Regions from separate parts of the Pseudomonas sp. LBUM1657 genome, predicted to be linked through region 1. Evidence: predicted binding sites of a transcription regulator. Region 1 holds the regulator's gene; each other region holds the start of a gene.
The links. The regulator sigma-54, encoded in region 1, starts transcription at its own class of promoters, with help from an activator protein. The targets are predictions, from matches to a motif close to ANTGGCATNNANNTTGCTNT.

Region 1 (5,519 bases):
AGGCCGATCGTCGCAAGGAACTGGAAAGCCTGCTGCAGGAATTCCACATCAGCCACATCCGAGACAACCTCGGCATGAGCCTGTCCGGCGGTGAACGCCGCCGCGTGGAAATCGCCCGTGCACTGGCTACCAACCCGAAATTCATCCTCCTCGACGAACCCTTCGCAGGTGTGGACCCGATTTCGGTGGGCGACATCAAGCAGATCATCCATCACCTCAAGGCCAAGGGCATTGGCGTGTTGATCACTGACCACAACGTCCGTGAAACCCTGGATATCTGCGAAACCGCCTACATTGTCAACGATGGCCAACTGATCGCCGAAGGCGACTCTGCCACCATCCTGGCCAACGAACTGGTCAAGGAAGTGTATCTGGGCCATGAGTTCCGCCTGTAAGCGCTGAGGTGTCCCAGGCGATCGCCAGAGCGCCCTTTTCAATAAAAACTTTATAGTTTTTCTTGAGAAGAGCGCTCCAGGCAAACACATCGCTTTCAAGGTATTCGGCCACTGACAAGCATGAGCAACGCGTCAATAAAGCTTTATAGTTTTTTATTGTTACGGCGCTCTAGGCAAACAGTTCAGTTTCAGGCATATAATTTGCTTATGTTTGGCGCTCCGGCGCTCTGTAGTGGATGGCGCATGTGCGCCGGCGAATAAGGTGTTAAGCCCCTGCCATGAAACCATCGCTAGTCTTGAGAATGGGCCAGCAGCTGACGATGACACCGCAGCTGCAACAGGCCATCCGCCTGCTCCAATTGTCGACCCTGGACCTGCAACAGGAAATCCAGGAGGCCCTGGAGTCCAATCCGATGCTCGAACGCCAGGAAGAAGGCGACGACTTCGATAATGCCGATCCCTTGGCCGATAAAGCCGAACAGCAACCTAACGCCGATGTTTCGGAACCCTCCTACCAGGAAACCGCCCCGACGGTGGATAACCTCGAGGAAGGTGACTGGAACGAGCGCATCCCTAACGAGCTGCCCGTCGACACCGCATGGGAAGACGTCTACCAGACCAGCGCCAGCAGCTTGCCAAGCAACGATGACGACGAGTGGGATTTCACCACCCGTACTTCGGCCGGCGAGAGCCTGCAAAGCCACCTGCTGTGGCAACTGAACCTGGCACCGATGTCCGACACCGATCGCCTGATTGCCGTGACCCTGATCGATTGCATCAATAATCAGGGCTACCTGGACGAAACCCTTGAGGAAATTCTCGAAGCCTTCGATCCGGAACTGGACATCGAACTGGACGAGATCGAAGCCGTCCTGCACCGCATCCAGCAATTCGAGCCCGCCGGCATCGGCGCCCGCAACCTGGGTGAATGCCTGCTGCTGCAATTGCGCCAGTTGCCCGCCAAGACGCCTTGGTTGACCGAGGCCAAGCGTCTGGTCACCGATTACATCGACCTGCTTGGCAGCCGCGACTACAGCCAGCTGATGCGGCGCATGAAGCTCAAGGAAGATGAACTGCGCCAGGTCATCGAACTGGTCCAGAGCCTCAACCCGCGCCCAGGCTCGCAGATCGAGTCCAGTGAAGCCGAATACGTCGTTCCCGACGTGATCGTGCGCAAGGACAACGAACGCTGGCTGGTAGAGCTCAATCAGGAATCGGTGCCACGGCTGCGGGTCAACGCCCAATACGCCGGGTTTGTTCGCCGCGCCGACACCAGCGCCGACAACACCTTCATGCGCAACCAGTTGCAAGAGGCTCGCTGGTTCATCAAGAGCCTGCAAAGCCGCAACGAAACCCTGATGAAAGTGGCCACCCAGATTGTCGAGCATCAACGCGGCTTCCTGGAGTACGGCGACGAAGCCATGAAACCGCTGGTCCTGCATGACATTGCCGAAGCAGTGGGCATGCACGAATCGACGATTTCACGGGTGACCACGCAGAAATTCATGCATACCCCGCGGGGAATCTATGAACTGAAATACTTTTTCTCCAGCCACGTCAGCACCTCCGAGGGCGGTGAATGCTCGTCCACAGCGATTCGCGCGATCATCAAAAAACTGGTTGCCGCGGAAAATCAGAAAAAGCCGTTGAGTGACAGCAAGATCGCTGGTTTACTGGAGGCACAAGGCATTCAGGTGGCTCGCCGCACCGTCGCCAAGTACCGCGAATCTCTCGGGATCGCGCCTTCGAGCGAACGCAAGCGGTTGATGTAGAGCCACGCCACAGCGTTCCAGTGGCAGGTATTTCTGCCTGCCGCTTTATGCACTGGCAACGAAGGAGAAGCTGTATGCAAGTCAACATCAGTGGACACCAACTGGAAGTGACCGAACCTCTTCGCTCCTACATCGGCGAAAAACTCGAACGACTAGAGAGGCATTTCGACAAGATCACCAACGTGCAAGTCACGATGACGGTCGAAAAGCTCAAGCAGAAAATCGAAGCCACGTTGCATATTCCCGGCAATGAAGTGGTCGCCAATGCGGAACATACCGATATGTACGCGGCGATCGACGCACTGACCGACAAGCTGGATAAACAACTCAAAAAGCATAAGGAAAAGACCCAGAGCCTCCTCCAGGGCGCGACCGGTCGTTAACACTCCCAACCCATGATCCGACTTGAAAGCATCCTGACCCCCGGCCGTTCCCTCGTGAACGTGCCGGGCGGCAGTAAAAAGAAAGCCCTCGAGCAAATTGCCAACCTCATCCATCGCGAAGTGCCGGATCTGGAGATGCAAGATGTCTTCGAGGCTCTGATTGCCCGTGAAAAACTCGGTTCTACCGGTTTTGGTAACGGCATCGCCATTCCTCACTGCCGCCTCAAGGGCTGCACTTTGCCCATCAGTGCCTTGATGCACTTGGACGCGCCCATCGATTTCGACGCCATCGACGGCGCCCCGGTTGACCTGTTGTTCGTTCTATTGGTCCCGGAAGCCGCCACCGATGCGCACCTGGAGCTACTGCGCCAGATCGCCAGCATGCTCGATCGCAAGGACGTGCGCGAAAAATTGCGCAGCGCCCCGAGCAATGAAGCCTTGTATCAGGTTGTCCTGGACGAGCAAAACGGGCAGTAATCATGCGCTTGATCATCGTCAGTGGCCGCTCCGGCTCCGGTAAAAGTACCGCGCTCAATGTCCTCGAGGACAACGGCTACTACTGCATCGACAACCTGCCTGCCGGCTTGCTGCCGGAGTTGGCTGAACGCGCGTTGATTCACACCGAGCTGGCACAGCCGCTGGTTGCCGTGTCCATCGACGCACGCAACTTGCCGAGCCATCTGTCGCGGTTTCCAGAACTGCTGGAAGAAGTGCGCAGCCGGCATATCCAGTGCGACGTCCTGTACCTGGATGCCGATGAAGAAACACTGCTCAAACGCTTCTCGGAAACCCGCCGTCGTCACCCGTTGAGCACTGCCAATCGCTCGCTGGCCGAGGCGATCAACGATGAAACGAACCTGCTCGGGCCGATCGCCGACCTCGCCGATCTCAAAATCAACACCACCAATCTGAACCTGTATCAGCTGCGCGATACCATCAAGCTGCGCCTGTTGAACCAGCCGGAGCCTGGTACTGCGTTTCTGGTGGAGTCTTTTGGATTCAAGCGCGGCATGCCGGTGGACGCCGATTTGGTGTTCGACGTGCGCTGCCTGCCCAATCCTTATTGGAAACCGGAGCTGCGCGCGCAGTCCGGGCTGGATCAACCGGTTGCCGAGTACCTGGCGGCACAGCCGGACGTCGAGGAGATGTTCCAGGACATTTCCACCTACCTGCTCAAGTGGCTACCCCGCTTTGCAGCGAGCAACCGCGCTTATGTCACCATTGCCATTGGCTGCACCGGCGGGCATCACCGCTCCGTCTACCTGACCGAACGTCTGGGTCAGGTCCTGCAAAAAACCCTGAAGAATGTCCAGGTCCGCCACCGCGACCTCAGCTAAAGGATTCACATCGCGATGCCTGCTCTGGAAATTGAAATCATCAACAAGCTGGGTTTGCATGCCCGCGCTTCTGCAAAATTCGTCGGAGTCGCCGGTGAGTTCAAGGATTGCACGATCAGAGTAGGACGCACGCCGGAATCCACGATCGATGGTAAAAGCATCATGGCAATGATGATGTTGGCGGCTGGCAAGGGCACCAAGATCCACCTGAGCACCGAAGGCGAAAAGGCTGATGAGGCGCTGCAGGCATTGGTAGCGTTGATCAACGACTACTTCGGCGAAGGCGAGTAAGTACCGCCCTGTAGCAGCTGGCTAAGCCAGGTGCTACACAGTCAGCGCTAAGCCAACGCCGTATCCATCACCATCATCAAACAAAACCCGATCAGCAGCCCAAGGCTCGCCAGTTTGTCGTGACCATGGCGGCGCGACTCGGGAATGACTTCATGGGTGACCACTAATAGCATTGCTCCCGCCGCCAGTGCCAAGCCCAAGGGCAAGAGCAGTTCGGCCAGGCTCACCAGCCAGGCACAAAGCAGCGCGAAGACCGGTTCGACCAACCCTGACGCAGCACCGATCAGGAAGGACTTGACTCGCGACATCCCCGCCCCGGCCAATACCAACGCAATCACCAGTCCTTCCGGCACATCCTGCAAGGCAATGCCCATGGCCAGACTGTCGGCGTCAGGCATGCCGCCACCGGCGGAGACACCGACAGCCATGCCTTCAGGGATGTTGTGGGCGATGATGGCAAACACAAATAACCAGATCCGCGGTGGAATCACCGGTCGCTCCAGCGTGCCCACCAACATTTCCGGACTGGCCCCGGAAACCTTACGGTCTACCAGATACAGTCCGAATGCGCCGAGCATGATGCCGAAGCAGATCAGACCGCTGGCCGCCCAAGGCGTCAGCCCCAGGCTTTCAGCGGCGGAAATACCCGGCACGATCAGCGAAAACGCTGTCGCCGCGAGCATCACCCCGGCCCCGAAACCGAGCAACGAATCGCTGACCGCCTGCGGCATGCGTCGAATGACCAACACCGGGACCGCGCCCAAGGCAGTGCCCAAAGCGCAAATCGCCCCGCCTTGCAATGCGCGCAGCATTTTCGGTTCGAGGTCCAGCCATTCCAGCCCCTGGACGGCCAACAACGTCATGCCCGCCAGCAGTAACAGCGATCCGATCGCGTAACGGAACATCCGTCCACTTCCGATCGCCAGCGTTTCAGTACCCATAGCCTGCCTTGATTGTTTTTTTATAGACGACTTATACCCGTGCAGCCTGATAGCGCGCCGCGACTTCAGGCCAATTGATTACGTTGTAGAACGCATTGATGTATTCCGGACGGCGGTTCTGGTACTGAAGGTAGTACGCATGCTCCCAGACATCCAAGCCGAGGATTGGCGTATTGCCATTCATCAACGGGCTGTCCTGGTTACCGCTGCTTTCTACGATCAACGTTTTTTGTGGCGTCACGCTCAGCCAGGCCCAACCACTGCCGAAGCGGGTCAGCGCCGCTTTGGTGAAAGCCTCCTTGAAACTGTCCAGGCCACCCAATTGCTCATCAATAGCCTTGGCCAGTTCGCCTTCAGGTTTGCCACCACCATGAGGCGCCATCACTTCCCAGAACAGCGA
Region 2 (5,519 bases), 1.9 Mb from region 1:
CAGTGCCGATATGACGTTGGTGGCCGTCGGCCCGGCAGGTGGACAGATCGACTGGACCGGCAACTTCAGCCTGGTCCCGATCGCCTCCGAAGGTAAATTGAAAGTCACCGACGGCAAGATGAAAGCCTTTTGGCCCTACGTGCGCGACGCGTTGCCACTGGAGCTCGAAGACGGCGTCATCAACCTCAGCACCGACTACAAACTCAACCTGTCCAAGGAAACCGAACTGCTGATGAGCAACGTTGCCATCAGCGTCGCCCCCTTCGCCATCAAGGCCCCGGATGGTCGACCACTGGCGAAGCTCGAGCGGTTGGACATCAGCGAAACCACCGTGGACCTGGCCAAGCAACAAGTGGTGGTTGGCAAGATCCGCAGCCAGAAACTGGAAACCTGGGCCGCCCTCGAAGCCGATGGGCAACTCGATTGGCAGAAGCTGTTCGCCAGCCAACCGTCCAAAGAAACCGTCAAAGCCGAAGCCGAACCGGCCAGCACCCCGGCGGCAGCCGATTCACCGAAACCCGAACCGGCACCTTCGAGCAAACCTTGGCAGGTGTTGCTCAAAGACGTGCAGTTGCGCGATTACCAGGTGCATCTGGCGGACCGTAAAGCGCAACCCGCCGTGGCATTGGAACTCGGCCCACTGAACCTGGACCTGCAAAATTTCGACAGCCTCAATGGCGCACCCTTCAACCTCAAGCTCGACACCGGTATAGGCAAGCAAGGCAAGCTCACTGCGGACGGCGAGGTCAATCTGGCCCCGGTCAGCGCCAGGCTGAAAGTTCAGACCAAGGACATCGACCTGCGGGTCGCCCAGTCCTACATCAACCCGTTCATTCGCCTCGAACTGCGCAGCGGCATGCTCGGCAGTGATCTGGCGGTTGATCTGAAAAGCACCGAGCCGCTGGCTTTCAACGTCACCGGACGGGCTCAGGTCGATCAGTTGCATACCCTCGACACCCTCAAAACCCGCGACTTCCTCAAGTGGCAGCAGTTGGTGGTCGAAGGCCTGAACTATCAGCACGGCGACAGCCTGTCGATCAACAAGATCAACCTGTTCCAGCCCTATGCGCGCTTCATGATCAACGATGACCGCACCACCAACATCGATGACCTGCTGATCCCGCAACCGGCCGACTCCGGCGCCAAGACCGCTGCAGGCAAACCGGCTGCTGCCAAGGAAAAACCGCTGGGCATCCACATTGGTGGCATCGCCATCAACGACGGCTCGGCGAACTTCGCCGACTTCAGCCTGACCCCGAACTTTGCCACCGCCGTTCAGCAACTCAACGGGCAGATCGGCACCATCGACAGCCGTCAGGCGAAACCGGCCAGTGTCGACATCAAAGGCAAGGTCGACCGCTACGCGCCGGTGACCATCAAGGGCGCGGTCAATCCGTTCGATCCGATGGCCAGCCTCGACATCGCCACCAGTTTCAAACGCGTGGAATTGACCACGCTCACGCCCTACTCCGGCAAGTTCGCCGGTTACCGCATCCGCAAGGGCCGGCTCAATCTCGACCTGCACTACCTGATCACCAATGGCCAGCTCAAGGCCGAAAACAAAGTGGTGGTCGAGCAGCTGCAACTGGGTGAAAAAGTCGACAGTCCAGATGCCGTGAGCCTGCCGCTGAAACTGGCGATTGCCTTGCTCAAGGATGTCGACGGCAAGATCTCCATCGAACTGCCGGTGACAGGTGACCTGAACAACCCTCAATTCAGCATCATGCCGATTGTGTGGCAGACCCTGCGTAACCTGATCGTCAAGGCTGCGGCCGCACCGTTCAAAATGATTGGCGGGCTGGTGGCGGGCGGCGGTTCGGAAGATCTGGGCACCGTGTCCTTTGCTCCGGGTTCCAGTGAGCTGAGCAAAGACGCTGAAGGCGCGCTGGTCAAATTGTCCCAGGCCCTCAAGGAACGTCCGGCCCTGCGCCTGGAGATCGAAGGCGCCGCCGCGAAAAGCAGCGACGGCCCGTTGATTGCCGAACAACGCCTGGAACGGGAATACCAGTACAACTACTACAAAATGCTCCAGCGCCGCGGTGACAAGGTGCCGGCTCAAGCGTCATTGCTGCAAGTGCCGGACAGCGAGAAAGGTCCGCTGCTGGAAGGGATCTACCGCACACGCCTGAAAACTCAGCCACCCGCCGAATGGAAAGACCTGGGCAAAGAAGAACGCACCGCGAAAATGCGCGAAGGCGTGATCAACTTCTGGAGTTCGAGCGACGTGCTGTTACGTCAGTTGGGCCAGGAACGCGCCAGCAGCATCAAGGATTATCTGGTGGACAAGGGTCAGCTGGCCGATGACCGCGTGTACTTCATCGACGCTAACCTGGGTGAAGCGGAAAGTGACGGTCGGGTGATTACGCAGATGCATCTGGATGCCGAGTGATGATCAGACGATTGCTGATGAGCCTGGCTCTGGCACTGGCCGCGAGCCAGGCCTCGGCCGCCGATACCCTGCGCTGCGGCAGTCAATTGGTCAGTGTCGGGGACAGGTCCAGCGAGGTGCTGCAGAAATGCGGTGAGCCGGTCAGCCGCGACCTGCTGGGCTACAAGCGCAGTGCCAATCGACGGGAAGAGTTCCAGGTCGAGGAATGGACCTACGGGCCCAACGGCGGGATGTACCAGTACCTGCGGTTCGAAGGTAACCGTTTGAAGCAGATCACCAGCAAGCGCGGTAACTGAATCCACCACAAAGCAATGTGGGAGCGGGCTTGCTCGCGAATGCGGACTCTCATTCAACATTGATGTTGACTGACACACCGCTTTCGCGAGCAAGCCCGCTCCCACATTTTGTTTTGCGGTGCCGCAAATAGAACAGGCCCCGGACACGAATGTCCGGGGCCTGTAATGACCACATCCTTGTGGCCTTCGCATGAACTCTCAAGTTGCGGCAGACGTATGACTCGGCCCGTCTACCGCGCCTTCTCCCGGTCCAGGCGAGAAGTCTTGCCTTACTCGGCTTTCAGGCCGTCAGCGGAGACCGCTTGGACGCCTTTGATTTTCTTGGCGATAGCCACTGCGGTGGCTTTCTGAGCGTCAGTCACCGCAACGGTGGAGGACAGAGACACTACACCTTTGTTGGTTTCGACTTTGATATCGGTACCAGGAATGCCTTTTTCGGTTACCAGGTCTGCTTTGACTTTGGTAGTGATCCAGGTATCGGAAGTAGCTTCTTTGGCTTCGGTGACTTCACCGGCTGCCAGAACCATTGGAGCTTGAGTAGCCTGAGTCTGGGCAAATGCAGCGTTGGCCATGGTCAGGGTCAGCGCGGTAGCAGTAGCGGCAGCGATAGCGAACTTCTTCATACGAGTAACTCCTGTTTTTCCATAAAGTCTGCTGCATGTCTTGTCAGCAGGGTTACTGGGTATGTTGCGAACGCTGTGCCAACTTTGAGACAGCAAATAAATCTTTATAAAACAACAAGTTATAAAAACACCTGATTTTCGGAATCATGCAAAATGCATGACCTTGAATTTATCGACATGCAAGTTGCGGGTTTTGCCGCAGGCCTAAGGCCATGAATTGTCGGGGTTTTCTTGTTTTTCGAAATTCGAGGTGTCGTTCCAACAAAAAGCCCCGCTTTCAGGGCGGGGCTTTGTCTTTCAAGAAAACTGCCGAGCGTTATGTTGCCGAACCGGTGCAACCTTTAGGCAAGAAGTCCTGCTGAGCGGTGCTGGTGCAAACCCAACCTGTCGTCGAGCGCGTCAGCGTGACCGTCTTGCCTAAAACCGGTGCAGGCGCGTTAACGATCGTACAAACAATGGTCCCAGTACCATCAGTGGCTGTACCGGACGCTGTCAGCGTGCAGTTTGAAGTTGTGCCAGCCCCACCAATCGCCGCCACATTCGCCGGGCTGGTCCCGTTATTCATAAGTTCTTCAAATGGCACTTTCAACGATGAAATCTCCGCCAGGCCAGCGGTGACCTTGGCCTTCGCCTGATATTTGGAGTACATCGGCAACGCAAACGTCGCCAGAATCCCGATGATCGCCACAACGATCAGCAGTTCGATAAGCGTAAAACCTTTCTGAGTATTCATAGACTAGCTCCATGCATGAGTCGAAATCTCATGATCTGAACTAGCCGCAGCACAGCGCGTGCCAATACCTGCAGCTCCTGTTTTCGGGGCGCAAAAGCAACGCACCGCCCTTTCCTACCCCCAGGATCCGCACTATCTGACACTTTTTGTCACCTCGGCACCCCTGGTTTGGTTCCTCGGCTTGACTAGGCTATAAGTCATGAACTGTCTGCGTCTGGTATCCCAATGAATGACATCGCCCTTAGCGGTCTGGCCAAGCAACTGGTCCTGGCCGAGCTGCTCACTGACAAAAGCGCGCAACAGGCGTATCAGCAAGCCCTACGTAACCGAATCCCTCTGGTCAGTTACTTGGTGCAGAACAAAATGGTGAAAAGCCGCCAGGTCGCCGAGATCGCTTCGGAACACTTCGGCATGGCCTTGCTGGATCTCAGCTGCCTGGACAAAGAAACCCAACCCAAGGGCCTGGTCAGCGAAAAACTGATCCGCCTGCACCATGCCCTGCCCCTTTGGCGGCGCGGCAACAAGCTGTTCGTGGGCGTCTCCGACCCGACCAATCATCAGGCCATCAACGATATCCAGTTCAGCACCGGGCTCAGCACCGAAGCCATCCTGGTCGAAGACGACAAGCTCTCGGATGCCATCGAAAAATTCTTCGACAGTCATAGCACCGGCCTGGAAGACATGGCCGACGTCGACCTCGATGGTGTGGACATCGAATCCTCTGATGACAACAGACAGGACGCCATCGCCGGGCAAGATTCCGACGATGCACCCGTGGTGCGCTTCGTTCACAAGATGTTGCTCGATGCGATCAAGAGTGGCTCTTCCGACTTGCACTTCGAGCCCTACGAAAAAAGCTATCGCGTACGGATGCGCACCGACGGCATGCTGCGCGAAGTCGCCAAGCCTCCGATTCAACTGGCCAACCGCATCGCGGCGCGGTTGAAAGTCATGGCCAGCCTGGACATTTCCGAGCGGCGCAAACCCCAGGACGGGCGGATCAAGATGCGCCTGTCCAAGAGCAAGTCCATCGACTTCCGGGTCAATACCCTGCCGACCCTGTGGGGCGAGAAAGTGGTGATCCGGATCCTCGACCCGTCCAGCGCACAAATGGGCATCGACGCCCTCGGCTACGAGCCGGATCAGAAAGACCTGTACATGGCCGCGCTCAAGCAGCCGCAGGGAATGATTCTGGTAACCGGGCCTACCGGCTCGGGCAAGACCGTGTCGCTCTACACCGGGCTGAATATTCTCAACACGGTGGACATCAACATCTCCACCGCCGAAGACCCGGTGGAGATCAACATGGAAGGCATCAACCAGGTCAACGTCAATCCCAGGCAGGGAATGGACTTCGCCCAGGCGCTGCGCTCGTTCCTGCGTCAGGATCCGGATGTGATCATGGTTGGCGAGATCCGCGACCTCGAAACCGCCGAAATCGCCATCAAGGCCGCCCAGACCGGGCACCTGGTGCTCTC
Region 3 (5,519 bases), 2.5 Mb from region 1:
TGAGCGGGTACGAACACGGTCCAGGGGGAGGTGCCTTCGCAGCGAACCTTCACCGTGACCCGGCCCATGGGCTTGGCCGGACTCTCGAGGGTCGCTGTCAATTCCTTGTCGCACATCGGCATGCGCAGGCGCGGATCGAGCTGGTTGACCTGGATTTCATAACGGCCTTCCGTTTGACTGGTCGCCAAATAGTCTTCTACGGTGAATTCAAGAAAGCCCTGAGTGACGCCGATAAGCATGTCAGGCAAGGTAACCGCGTCAGCAAGGGCAGGGCTGCCAGCGTTGAACAGGCAAACGGCCGACATCACGCAAAGCAATTTGCGCAAGTTTGATGTCAGGCGTCGGAAAAATGTCGGTTCTGTGTTCATAAGAGTTAAAAAGCAAGCGCCGTGCCGTTTCGTGATGAATGCGCGTCGCAACACACTTAAGCGTTGGTGTAGGAGTCTGTGCATGGCTGGTGTAATGGATGCGGTAAACCAGCGCACGCAACTGGTTGGGCAGAATCGCCTTGAGCTGTTGTTGTTCCGTCTCGACGGCCAGCAGCTGTATGGGATCAACGTGTTCAAGGTTCGGGAGGTGCTGCAATGCCCCAAGCTGACCCTGATGCCCAAGTCCAGTCCTGTTGTGTGCGGTGTGGCGAATATCCGGGGGGCGACCATTCCGATTCTTGATCTGGCAATGGCGACCGGCTCCGGTGCCTTGAAAGACAAGAACAACCCGTTCGTGATCATCACGGAGTACAACACCAAGACCCAGGGTTTCCTGGTGCGCTCGGTGGAACGCATCGTCAACATGAACTGGGAGGAGATTCATCCGCCACCCAAGGGCACGGGACGCGATCATTACCTGACGGCTGTGACTCGGGTCGACAATCAGTTAGTCGAAATCATCGACGTCGAGAAAGTATTGGCCGAGGTGGCACCGACACCGGAAGCGATCTCCGTCGGCGTGGTGGATGTCGAAACCCAGCACAAGGCGCTGTCCCTGCGAGTGCTGACGGTCGATGACTCGTCGGTGGCGCGCAAGCAAGTCACGCGTTGCCTGCAAACGGTCGGTGTCGAAGTGGTTGCGTTGAACGACGGTCGGCAAGCGCTGGATTACCTGCGCAAACTGGTCGACGAAGGCAAGAAGCCGGAGGAAGAGTTCCTGATGATGATTTCCGACATCGAGATGCCGGAAATGGACGGGTACACCCTCACGGCCGAGATCCGCAACGACCCGCGCATGCAAAAGCTTCATATCATCCTGCATACTTCGTTGTCGGGTGTGTTCAATCAGGCGATGGTCAAGAAGGTCGGTGCCGATGACTTCCTGGCCAAATTCCGTCCTGATGACCTGGCATCCCGGGTAGTCGACCGGATCAAGGCAGCAGATATCAGCTAGGGGCCTTCTGCCCCTGGTGGTTAACACGATTTAAGAGGCGGCATCTTTGTCTACGGGTAATTTGGATTTCGAACAGTTCCGGGTGTTCCTGGAAAAAGCCTGTGGCATTTTGCTCGGTGAAAACAAGCAGTACCTGGTCTCGAGCCGTCTCAACAAACTGATGGAACAGCAGGGCATCAAGTCCCTGGGTGAGCTGGTCCAGCGCATCCAGACCCAGCCGCGCAGCGGTTTGCGCGAAATGGTGGTGGATGCGATGACCACCAACGAAACCTTGTGGTTTCGTGACACCTATCCGTTTGAAGTCTTGAAGAACAAGGTGCTGCCCGAAGCGATCAAGGCTGCCCCCGGTCAGCGTCTGCGCATCTGGTCGGCGGCGTGCTCGTCGGGTCAGGAACCGTATTCGCTGTCGATGTCGATCGATGAGTTCGAGCGGGTCAACATGGGCCAGTTGAAGATGGGGGTGCAGATCGTTGCCACCGACCTGTCCGGCACCATGCTGACCAACTGCAAGACCGGCGAGTACGACAGCCTGGCCATCGGCCGTGGTCTGTCGCCCGAGCGTCTGCAGCGTTACTTCGACCCGAAAGGGCCGGGGCGATGGGCAATCAAGGCGCCGATCAAGAGCCGGGTGGAGTTTCGCTCGTTCAACCTGCTGGACAGCTACGCGAGCCTCGGCAAGTTCGACATCGTGTTCTGCCGCAACGTGCTGATCTACTTCTCCGCCGAGGTGAAGAAAGACATCCTGTTGCGCATCCATGGCACGCTCAAGCGTGGTGGTTACCTGTTCCTCGGCGCTTCCGAAGCGTTGAACGGTTTGCCGGATCATTACCAGATGGTCCAGTGCAGCCCGGGGATCATTTACCAGGCGAAGTGATTCGTTGGCGGCATCAAAAAACGGGAGTCCTCAGGGGCTCCCGTTTTTTTTTGCCGATTTTTCGGCATCACAAGCGGCAGAAAAGCGGCAGACGGCGGAAACCGGTTGCCGCTTTTCTGGCATTGCCGCGTTGCCACTGCCCGCAAAGCCCCGGTTTACGGGCTTTTTTATATTGGCACGACGCTTGCTATGTTCATCGTACGAAAAATCAGGTCACCCGAAGGTTTCCCGACATGAGCATCAGCTTCGATAAAGCGCTCGGTATCCACGAACAAGCCCTGGGCTTCCGCGCTCAGCGTGCCGAAGTCCTGGCCAACAACATCGCCAACGCCGACACCCCGAACTACAAGGCTCGGGATCTGGACTTCTCGAAAGTGCTCGCCGAGCAGAGCGAGAAAACCAAGAACGGCACGTTCGCCCTGAACAAGACCAACAGCCGTCACATCGAAGCTGAAGGCCTGGGAAATGGCGACGAGTCGCTGATGTATCGCACGCCGATGCAGCCGTCGATCGACCAGAACACCGTGGACGCCCAACTGGAACAGTCGAGTTACGCGGAAAACGCGGTCAACTTCCAGGCCAGCTTCACCCTGCTCAACAGCAAATTCAAAGGGCTGGTATCAGCCCTGCGCGGAGAGTAAGTCATGTCCCTTGCCAGCGTTTTCAACATTGCCGGTAGCGGCATGAGTGCCCAGACCACTCGCCTGAACACCGTCGCCAGTAACATCGCCAACGCCGAGACCGTCTCGTCGAGCATCGACCAGACCTATCGCGCGCGCCATCCGGTGTTCGCCACCATGTTCCAGGGCGGCCAGAGCGGCGGCAGCGATTCGCTGTTCCAGAACCAGGACGCGGCCGGTCAAGGCGTGCAAGTGCTGGGCGTGGTCGAAGACCAGAGCAACCTTGATGCACGCTATGAGCCGAACCATCCGGCTGCCGACGCCAAGGGCTACGTCTACTACCCGAACGTCAACGTAGTGGAAGAAATGGCCGACATGATTTCCGCGAGCCGTTCGTTCCAGACCAACGCCGAAATGATGAACACCGCCAAAACCATGATGCAGAAGGTCCTGACCCTCGGTCAGTGATAAGGGGCGACTCAGATGAGTGTTACCGATACCACCAGTGGCCTGAGCCTCAAAGACATCCTGGCCAACTCCTCGATCAAGACCAACACCAGTGCCGATGGCATTGCGTCGGCAGCCAACAGCGCCACCGGCAAAAATGCCCTGGGCAAGGACGCGTTCCTGCAGTTGCTGGTGACCCAGCTGAAAAACCAGAACCCGCTGGAACCGCAGGACAACGGCGAGTTCGTCGCCCAGTTGGCGCAGTTCAGTAGTCTGGAAGGCATTACCACGCTCAACGACACCGTGACCGGCATTGCCAGCAACTACAACTCGTCCCAGGCCTTGCAGGCTTCTTCGCTGGTGGGGCGTTCGGTCATCGCGCCGGGCGACAAAGCCGTGGTCGATACCTCCAAGAGCCTCACCGGGACGGTCGTGGTACCCGCGTCGGCAGACCCGGTCAAAATCAAGATCACCGACGCCGATGGCAAGACCGTTCGCACCATCGACCTGGGCAGCCAGAAAGCCGGCGACGCCACTTTCATCTGGGACGGCAAGAACGATGCCGGCGAAGTGGCCAAGGCTGGAACGTACACCTTCGCCGCCACAGCGACCTACGACGGTCAGGCGACCGCGTTGATCACTAACCTGCCAGCGACGGTCAGCAGCGTGACCATCAGCCAGACCGGCGGTGAGTTAATGCTCAACCTCGCAGGCCTGGGCAGCATCGCCCTGTCCAAAGTACAAACCATTGGTATGTAGAGCCGGCTAACACGGCACAAAGGAGTGGAATATGTCTTTCAATATCGGCCTTAGCGGTCTCTATGCAGCCAACAAACAACTGGACGTGACCGGCAACAACATCGCCAACGTCGCGACCACCGGTTTCAAATCGTCCCGTGCGGAATTCGAAGACGTTTACTCGGCGACCAAGTTGGGCACGGGCAGCAAGACCATCGGCAACGGTGTGCGTCTGTCCAACGTTTCCCAGCAGTTCACTCAGGGTGACATCAGCAACACCGGCAACGTGCTGGACATGGGCATCAACGGCTCCGGTTTCTTCGTACTGAACACCAACGGCTCGCTGTCCTACACCCGTGCCGGTACGTTCAAGGTCGACAAGGACGGTTTCGTTACCAGCTCCGACGGCTCTGCACGTCTGCAAGGCTACGGTGTGGACGCCAATGGCAAAATCATCAACGGCATTCTGACCGACCTGCGCATCGATACATCGAACCTGGCGCCGAAATCCACCAGCACCGTTTCGTCGACGATCAACCTGAACTCCACCGCTTTGGTCATCGACCAGACTGTGGTCGCGAACAAATTCGATCCGACTAACAAAGACACCTTCACCAAGCAGTTCAGCACCCCGATTTTCGACAGTCAGGGTAACCAGCACACCATGGATCAATACATGGTCAAGACTGGCCCGAACACCTGGGACACCTACACCTTGATCGATGGTCGCAACCCGGACGGTAGCGACCCTAAAGCTGTTGCAACCCCTCCAGTCGCTTCGACCATGACGTTCGATACGTCGGGCAAGCTGGTTTCGGTCAGCACTCCGGCCGTACCGGCGCCGATCATTAGTCCTGATCTGTTGATCACGGGCTGGGTTCCGGGCACCGTGACCAATGGCGTGTGGACAGCCAACGGCGCCGCCGCCAACCCGGCAGGCGTGACCATCTCCATGGCCAACACCACCCAGTACAACGCCGACACTGCGCGTTCGATCCCTGCGCAGAACGGTTACGCCACAGGCCAGATTACTAACCTGACCATCGACACCACCGGTGTGATGCTGGCCAACTTCAGCAACAACCAGACCAAAGCCATTGGCCAGATCTCGCTCGCCAGCTTCACCAACGAACAAGGTTTGCAGCCAGTAGGCGGCACCAGCTGGAAAGAAACCTTTGCCTCAGGTATCCCGGGCTACGATGCGCCGGAAACCGGCACCCTGGGTGAAGTCCACTCCAACGCCCTGGAAGAGTCCAACGTCAACCTGACCAGCGAACTGGTCGAGCTGATCAAGGCGCAGAGCAACTACCAGGCGAACGCCAAGACCATCTCCACCCAGAGCACCATCATGCAGACCATCATTCAGATGACCTGATGACGGTTGGCTGAAAGCGCTGCACAAGGAGCCCCTCGCAAGAGGGGTTTTTTTGTGGCTGGGATTTGCGTTGTCGGTCAGG

Region 2: ACA055_RS25445 (pilin) is a predicted target of sigma-54. The motif match lies at 4,088-4,107, and genes of this name have one in related genera.
Region 3: flgB (flagellar basal body rod protein FlgB) is a predicted target of sigma-54. The motif match lies at 2,429-2,448, and genes of this name have one in related genera.

What each region holds. Positions count from the first base shown of each region.
Region 1 is NZ_CP166799.1:929,125-934,643, reverse strand. Features, by position in the region: gene lptB (LPS export ABC transporter ATP-binding protein) at 1-395, shown strand, start outside; gene ACA055_RS04190 (RNA polymerase factor sigma-54) at 674-2,167, shown strand; gene hpf (ribosome hibernation-promoting factor, HPF/YfiA family) at 2,242-2,550, shown strand; gene ptsN (PTS IIA-like nitrogen regulatory protein PtsN) at 2,563-3,027, shown strand; gene rapZ (RNase adapter RapZ) at 3,030-3,887, shown strand; gene ACA055_RS04170 (HPr family phosphocarrier protein) at 3,903-4,178, shown strand; gene ACA055_RS04165 (ZIP family metal transporter) at 4,226-5,119, opposite strand; gene ACA055_RS04160 (superoxide dismutase) at 5,151-5,519, opposite strand, start outside.
Region 2 is NZ_CP166799.1:5,503,687-5,509,205, forward strand. Features, by position in the region: gene ACA055_RS25430 (DUF748 domain-containing protein) at 1-2,389, shown strand, start outside; gene ACA055_RS25435 (DUF2845 domain-containing protein) at 2,389-2,685, shown strand; gene ACA055_RS25440 (BON domain-containing protein) at 2,955-3,308, opposite strand; gene ACA055_RS25445 (pilin) at 3,625-4,041, opposite strand; gene pilB (type IV-A pilus assembly ATPase PilB) at 4,267-5,519, shown strand, end outside.
Region 3 is NZ_CP166799.1:4,905,093-4,910,611, reverse strand. Features, by position in the region: gene flgA (flagellar basal body P-ring formation chaperone FlgA) at 1-368, opposite strand, end outside; gene ACA055_RS22635 (chemotaxis protein CheV) at 451-1,383, shown strand; gene cheR (protein-glutamate O-methyltransferase CheR) at 1,430-2,257, shown strand; gene flgB (flagellar basal body rod protein FlgB) at 2,491-2,898, shown strand; gene flgC (flagellar basal body rod protein FlgC) at 2,902-3,345, shown strand; gene flgD (flagellar hook assembly protein FlgD) at 3,361-4,083, shown strand; gene flgE (flagellar hook protein FlgE) at 4,115-5,437, shown strand.